Roseateles amylovorans: one gene and its partner. The protein of the gene in region 2 interacts with the protein of the main gene of each other region in a pairwise test. Links are inferred from orthologs where the notes say so. Each region holds a gene or a part of one and is shown on either strand. Other genes may lie near its edges.

What was found.
Region 1: the proteins of ptsN (region 2) and N4261_RS11735 interact in binary tests that used the Escherichia coli proteins (3 or more experiments, as listed by UniProt). The link is inferred for Roseateles amylovorans from one-to-one orthologs.

What each region holds. Positions count from the first base shown.
Region 1 is NZ_CP104562.2:2,772,080-2,775,679, forward strand. What follows is about bases 258-3,544. They hold N4261_RS11735 (DUF4118 domain-containing protein), read left to right. Parts: upstream 258-605; coding sequence 606-3,344; downstream 3,345-3,544. Other genes in these bases: N4261_RS11730 (TorF family putative porin), read left to right, coding at 258-584; kdpE (two-component system response regulator KdpE), read left to right, coding at 3,416-3,544. Also shown: more of N4261_RS11730, read left to right, coding at 1-257; more of kdpE, read left to right, coding at 3,545-3,600. UniProt on the Escherichia coli protein: Member of the two-component regulatory system KdpD/KdpE involved in the regulation of the kdp operon. KdpD may function as a membrane-associated protein kinase that phosphorylates KdpE in response to environmental signals.
Region 2 is NZ_CP104562.2:5,969,215-5,972,354, reverse strand. The notes cover bases 278-3,104. They hold ptsN (PTS IIA-like nitrogen regulatory protein PtsN), read right to left. Parts: upstream 2,013-3,104; coding sequence 1,542-2,012; downstream 278-1,541. Other genes in these bases: hpf (ribosome hibernation-promoting factor, HPF/YfiA family), read right to left, coding at 2,428-2,766; hprK (HPr(Ser) kinase/phosphatase), read right to left, coding at 517-1,482; fur (ferric iron uptake transcriptional regulator), read left to right, coding at 278-314. Also shown: more of fur, read left to right, coding at 1-277. UniProt on the Escherichia coli protein: Seems to have a role in regulating nitrogen assimilation.

The DNA of each region.
Region 1 (3,600 bases), 3.2 Mb from region 2 along the record:
ACAACAACGGTGCCGGCATGGAGCTGGACCTCTATGGCGGCTTCAAGACCCCGATCGCGGACGGCGTGACCCTGGATCTGGGCGCGCTGGCCTATGTCTACCCGGGGGCGCGTCTGAACCGCGCGCCAGGGCAACCTTCCGATGACAAGTACGACAACCTGGACCTGTATGCCGCCGTCAGCGCGGGCGCGTTCTCGGCCAAGCTGTCGGTGGCTGCCACCGACTATTTCGGCCTTAACAGCACCACGTCCGGTTATGCGTACTTCAGCGCCTTGCCCGCCAAGGGCGCGTCCAAAGGCACGGCCTACCTGGACCTGAACTACGGCGTCGACCTGGGGCAGGGCGTCAGCGCCGGGCTGCATGTGGGGCACCTGTGGGTGCGTCGTTATGGCGACCTGTCCTATACCGACTGGAAGCTGGGCCTGAGCAAGGCGTTCGACCACCTGGGCGGCCTGACCGTGAGCGCCGCGCTGGTCGGCACCGATGCGGACAATGCGTTCTACCAGGCCGGCGATGCCGGCGGCCTGCGCGCCAAGCGACTGGGCGACACCGGCCTGGTGCTGGGCATCGCCCGGACCTTCTGAAGCTGACGCGACAATGTTCCGATGACCGTCTCCGACGACCGCCCCGATCCCGATGCGCTGCTGGCTCAGCTCCGCCAGCAGGAGCAGGCCCAGTCGCGCGGCCGGTTGCGCATCTACTTCGGCGCGTCGGCGGGCGTCGGCAAGACCTACGCCATGCTGCAGGCCGCGCGCCAGGCGACGGCCCAGGGGCGGTCGCCGCTGGTGGGCGTGGTGGAAACCCACGGCCGCAGCGACACCGCCGCCTTGCTGGAGGGCTTGCCGCGATTGCCGATGCGCCAGTTGGCCTACCGTGGCCATACCCTGCCGGAGTTCGACCTCGACGGCGCCCTGGCGCGGCTCAAGGGCCAGCCCGATGCGCTGATCCTGGTGGATGAGCTGGCGCATTCGAATGTCGCCGGGTCTCGTCATCCGAAGCGCTGGCAGGACGTCGAGGAACTGCTGGCCAACGGCATCTGCGTCTACACCTCGCTGAACGTCCAGCATCTGGAGAGCCTGAACGACGTGGTCGGCGGCATCACCGGCGTGCGGGTCCAGGAAACGCTGCCCGACACCTTCTTCGACCGGGCCGATGAGGTGGTGCTGGTCGACACGCCCGCCGATGAACTGCTGAGCCGCCTCAAGGCTGGCAAGGTCTACCAGGGCACGCAGGCCGAGCGGGCCGGGCAGCATTTCTTCCGCAAGGGCAACCTGATGGCGCTGCGCGAACTGGCGCTGCGCCGCACGGCGGATCGGGTGGAGGACGATGTCCAGGCCTGGCGCAGCAATGAGCGTATTGCCCAGGTCTGGAAGACCGAGGCCGCCATCCTGTGCGCGATCGGTCCCGGCGACGAGGCCGAGAGCGTGGTCCGCAGCGCGGCGCAGCTGGCGCAGCAGCTCGCGGTGAGCTGGCATGCGGTCTATGTCGAGACGCCGGCCTTGCATCGGCTGTCCGATGCCCGGCGCGAGGGCATCCTGCAGGTGGTGCGTCTGGCGCAGGATCTGGGGGCGACCTCGGCGGTGCTGTCCGGCCAGCACCCGGCCAAGGCCTTGGCGGATTACGCCCGCGAACACAACCTCTCCAAACTGCTGGTGGGCCGTGGCGCGCCGCAGCCGCGCCGATGGCGACGCCGCACCCTGGCGGCACAGCTGGCGCAGGCGGGGCCAGAGCTGGACCTGATCCAGGTGGGTGCCTCCGCCACCCAGCGGGTGAAGCGCGAGGAGCGTTCGCCGACCTTCGGATCGTCGCCGCGGCGCTATCTCTGGGCGGCGCTGTCGTGCATGAGTGTGGCGCTGGTGTGCTGGCCGCTGTCGCATCGGATCGCCAACGACAACATCGTCATGCTGTTCCTGCTGGGCGTGGTCGCGATCGCGATGCGCTGGGGCCGAGGGCCGGCGGTGCTGGCCAGCTTCCTCAGCGTGGCGCTGTTCGATTTCTTCTTCGTCGCGCCCCAGCTGAGCCTGGCAGTGAGCGATGTGCAATACGTCATCACCTTCGGCGTGATGCTGGCGGTGGGGCTGATCACCGGGCAGTTGACTGCCGGCCTGCGCTATGAGGCCCGCGTCTCGGCGGATCGCGAGGCCCGCGCCCGCGGGCTGTTCGAGCTGACCCGGGAACTGGCCGGCGCCTTGCAGACCGAGCAGGTGCTGGCGATTGCCGAGCAACAGTTGGCCCAGCAGTTCGGGGGACGCGCCTTGTTGTATGTGCTGGATGAGCAGGAGCAACTGCAGCCGTCTCCCGCGCAGCACCCCATGCCGCCTGGCGAGCAGCCGGATGCCGGCACCGCGCGCTGGGCCCTGGACCATGAACAGGCGGCCGGCCTGGGCACCGACACCCTGCCGGGCAGCCACTGGTTCTACCTGCCGCTGCGGGCGCCGATGCGCAGCCGCGGCGTGCTGGCGCTGCGCCCCGGCCAGGCGGGCGCGCTGATGCTGCCGGAACGACGCGCCCAGTTGGACACAGCGGCGCGCATCGTCGGGCAAGCCCTGGAGCGGGTGCATTACGTGGAGGTGGCGCAGGGCGCCTTGCTGCAGATCGAGTCGGAGCGGCTGCGCAACTCGCTGCTGTCGGCGCTCTCTCATGACCTGCGCACGCCGCTGTCGGCCCTGCAGGGACTGGCCGAAACCCTGGCGCAGCGTCCGGGGCTGGAGGCGGGCGTCGCGGACGCGGCCCAGGCGATCCAGCAGCAGTCGCTGCGCATCAATGCGATGGTGCACAACCTGCTCGACATGGCGCGGCTGCAGAGTGGCGCCTTGAAGTTGAATCGCCAATGGCAGCCGATCGATGAAGTGGTCGGCAGCAGCCTGCAGCTGATGGGCACCGCGCTGGCGCGCCATCGGGTGCGGCTGGACGTGCCGGCCGCCTTGCCGTTGGTGGAACTCGATGCCACGCTGGTCGAGCGGGTGCTGGCGAACCTGCTGGAGAACGCGGCCAAATACACCCCGGCGGGCAGCGAGATCCGCATCGGCGCGCGGGTCCATGGCGCCGAACTCTGGCTCGCCGTGGAGGACAACGGTCCCGGTCTGCCGGTGGGGCGCGAGGAGGCGCTGTTCGAGAAATTCACCCGCGGCCACAGCGAATCGCCGTTGCCGGGCGTGGGCCTGGGTCTGGCGATCTGCCGTGCCATCATGCAGGCCCACGGCGGCCGGATCTGGGCGGAGCGAGCGACGCCGCAGGGGGGCGCCCGCTTCTGTCTGGCCTTGCCGCTGGGCGAGCCGCCGGAGGTGCCGTCGTTCGACGAGGACGAAAGCACCGGCGCATCGCCCGCCGCAGGTCGCCTGTGAGATTCCGTTCCTCATTTCCGAACCCAGTCACGATCCATGAACCGACGCGAAACGATCCGGGAGTTCCAGCCTTGAGCGAGCCGCAACCGACCGCGCTGATCGTCGAGGACGAGCCCAACATCCGCCGCTTCGTGCGCCAGGCCCTGGAGGAGGAGGGCTGGGTGGTGCATGAAACCGGCACCTTGCGCCAAGGTCTGATCGATGCGGGCACCCGTCGACCGGACCTGGTCATCCTGGACCTGGGCTTGCCCGACGG
Region 2 (3,140 bases):
AAGCTTTGCTCGATGAGCGGGCGGACATTGGTCTGGCCACGGTCTATCGCGTGCTCACCCAGTTCGAGCAGGCGGGGCTGCTGTCTCGCAATCATTTCGAGTCAGGCAAGGCGGTCTTTGAACTCAATGAAGGTCATCACCATGACCATCTGGTCTGCCTGAACTGCGGCCGCGTGGAAGAGTTCTACGATCCCCAGATCGAGGAGCGCCAGCATGCCATCGCCGCCGATCGCGGCTTTGCGCTGCAGGAGCATTCGCTCGCGCTGTATGCGAACTGCATGAAGAAGGACTGCCCGCACAAGATGGAGCGCTGAGGCGCGCTGTCCTGCTGTCTCGCTGTCCCGCTGTCTGTTTGGCCGGTTGTCCTCTGCTGGGCGCTCCGGCGGACCGAGGCGGCGCACACGTCCATGTTGACGGCAGCTGTGGTTGCCACCGTGGCGGCAAGTGCAGCGGCTCGGATGGCGCGGCTCGGACAGCTGACGGAGTGGCGACGTGCGCCGTTCGTTGACGTCGCCGTCAGCTGGCGTCGTCGTTCAAGCCTTGTTCAATCGCGCGCTGGTGGCGTTCCACGAACTCGCGATAGGTGTCGATGCCCCGCAACTGGAGAATCGTGTTGCGCACCGCGGCCTCCACCAGCACCGCCAAGTTGCGGCCGGCATCCACGGCAATCACCACCTTGCGCACCGGCATGCCCAGCACGTCTTCATACAGCGGCTCGTAGGGCAGCCGTTCGAAGTCGCGCTCCATGGTTTCCTTGCGGACCAGATGCACGATCAGCTTGAGGCGCATCTTCCGACGCACCGCCGTCTCGCCGAAGATGGCCTTGATGTCCAGCAGGCCGATGCCGCGGACTTCCAGCAGGTTCATCAGCAGATCCGGGCAGCGGCCCTCGATCGCGGTCTGGGCGATGCGGTAGAAATCCACCGCGTCATCGGCCACCAGGCCGTGTCCGCGTGAGATCAGCTCCAATCCGAGTTCGCTCTTGCCCAGGCCGGACTCACCGGTCAGCAGCACGCCCAGGCCCAGGATGTCCATGAACACGCCGTGGCGGGTGGTGCGGTTGGCGCAGACATGCGCCAGATAGGCACGCACCAGGTCGATCACATGGCCGGCGGATTCGGCCGTGGTGAACAGCGGGATCTCGGCGCGGTCGCACATCGCGACCAGGCGGTCGGGCGCGGGCTGGTCGTCCGCCACGATGATGACCGGCGGCTCCAGGGTGACGATGCGGGCGATCCGTCGATCCAGCACATCACCGGAGGCCTGGCTGAGATAGCCGACTTCGCGCCGTCCCACGATCTGCACCCGGTAGGGATGGATGTAATTCAGATAACCGACGAGGTCGGCGGCGGACTGTGCATCGCGCAGCGCGGCTTCGTCGAAGCGGCGCTCGGGATGGGCGTGGCCGGCGATCCACTCCCAATGCAGGGCTTCCCGGTGCTCTTCAAACAGCCGGTCGGCACTGATGGAGGTCGGTTTCACGAAGTGGGGGCGGCGCGCGGTGGGGTGGAGAGGCGGGCGGCGGTCGGGGGCTCGAGCGGTCAGGCGACCGACTTGAGCGGCTCCCAGTCGGCGATCAGCCGGTGGACGACGCTGGCTTCGGGCTCGGTCTTCAGACGTTCGCGCAATTCGCGGTCCGACAGCATTTCGGCGATCTCAGAGAGGATTTCGAGGTGGCGCTGGGTGGCAGCCTCGGGCACCAGCAAGAAGATGAGCAGGGTGACGGGCTCGTCATCGGGGGCGTCGAAGCCGATCGGCTGCTGCACGCGCAGCACGGCGGCCAGCGGATTCTTCAGGCCCTTGATGCGGCCATGCGGAATGGCCACGCCGTGACCCAGGCCGGTGGAGCCGAGGCGTTCGCGGGCGAACAGGTTGTCGGTGACCGATGCGCGCGAAATCGAGTGGTTGTTCTCGAACAGCAAGCCCGCCTGCTCGAACACGCGCTTCTTGCTGGATGCGTCCACATCGACCAGCACGTTGCTGGCAGGAAGGATGGCGGCGAGACGGTTCATCGGGCAATGCGCCAATCGAGCGGTTGGCAGGGCTTGGGAAAAGCTGCCTGCCGGCCGAAAGGCGCGCAGGTCCATGGTGAAGGCAAGGATTATAGGAAGCCCGTCGCCATCGGCGATAGGCCGTCGGCGACGACCCTCGTGAAAACCTCGGCATTGGTGCTGCATCGCAACATCAGGTCGGGGTAATCCCAAGCAAAAGCGGCCGCAAGGGCCGCTGGGTGTGGGGTTGTTCGGGGTTAACCCTGGGATCTGGCCGTCCGCAGAGGCGCAGGCAGGGCGGGCTCCGAACCGGCGCCCCCTTGAGCTCACATCAGGTCGTTTCGACCTGACTCGGACGACACATCGTCAACGCCGGCAGGCGCTGGTGACGGTGTGGCGGGCGTTGCGAGTCATGGGGTGCGCGCCGTGGGTGCGATCAAGGACTGATGTCCAGCCGCTTCGCCGACGTGTGATGGTGGTTCTGCACACGATCCTTGTGGCGGCAGACCTGCCGATCCAGCTTGTCCATCAACTCGTCGATGGCGGCGTAGAGGTCTCCGTGCGAATGTTCGACAAAGATCTCCCGTCCCTTCACATGCAAGGTCACTTCGGCCCGTTGGCGTCGATCCTTCTCCTTTTGCTTTTCCACCGTGAGCAGGACGTTGACGTCCACGACCTGGTCAAAGTGTCGGATCACCCGGCTGAGCTTGTTCAGCACGTACTCACGCAATGCTTGAGTCACTTCGAGATGGTGGCCGCTGATGGTCAGGTTCATAAAGCCTCCTTTCACAAGGGCTTGATCGGAAAACAGCTGGCGCGCAAGGCGCTGCTGGGGACTTCGAGGTACGAGGGGGAGGGATGGATGTGTGGTGTCGGAAGGATGCGGGCCGTTGAGGCCGGTGAGTGGGGAACTGGAAATGACGGTGCCGTCAGAGCGGGGATGCGATGTAGCGGATCGTTGAGTTCGGACACGGCCGCATCGCTGCCGGAGGCGGGATGCGGGGGAAGGGATGGGCTCGATCAGGGGAGGCAGCAACGGCGCTCGACACGGATCGCACCGTGGACGGGGCGCTGGGCTTCAGGGCGTACTTCAGATTGCTCGTCATCTTGTACTTCAGTCTGCACGTCGCTTGAACCTGATCCTGGCTC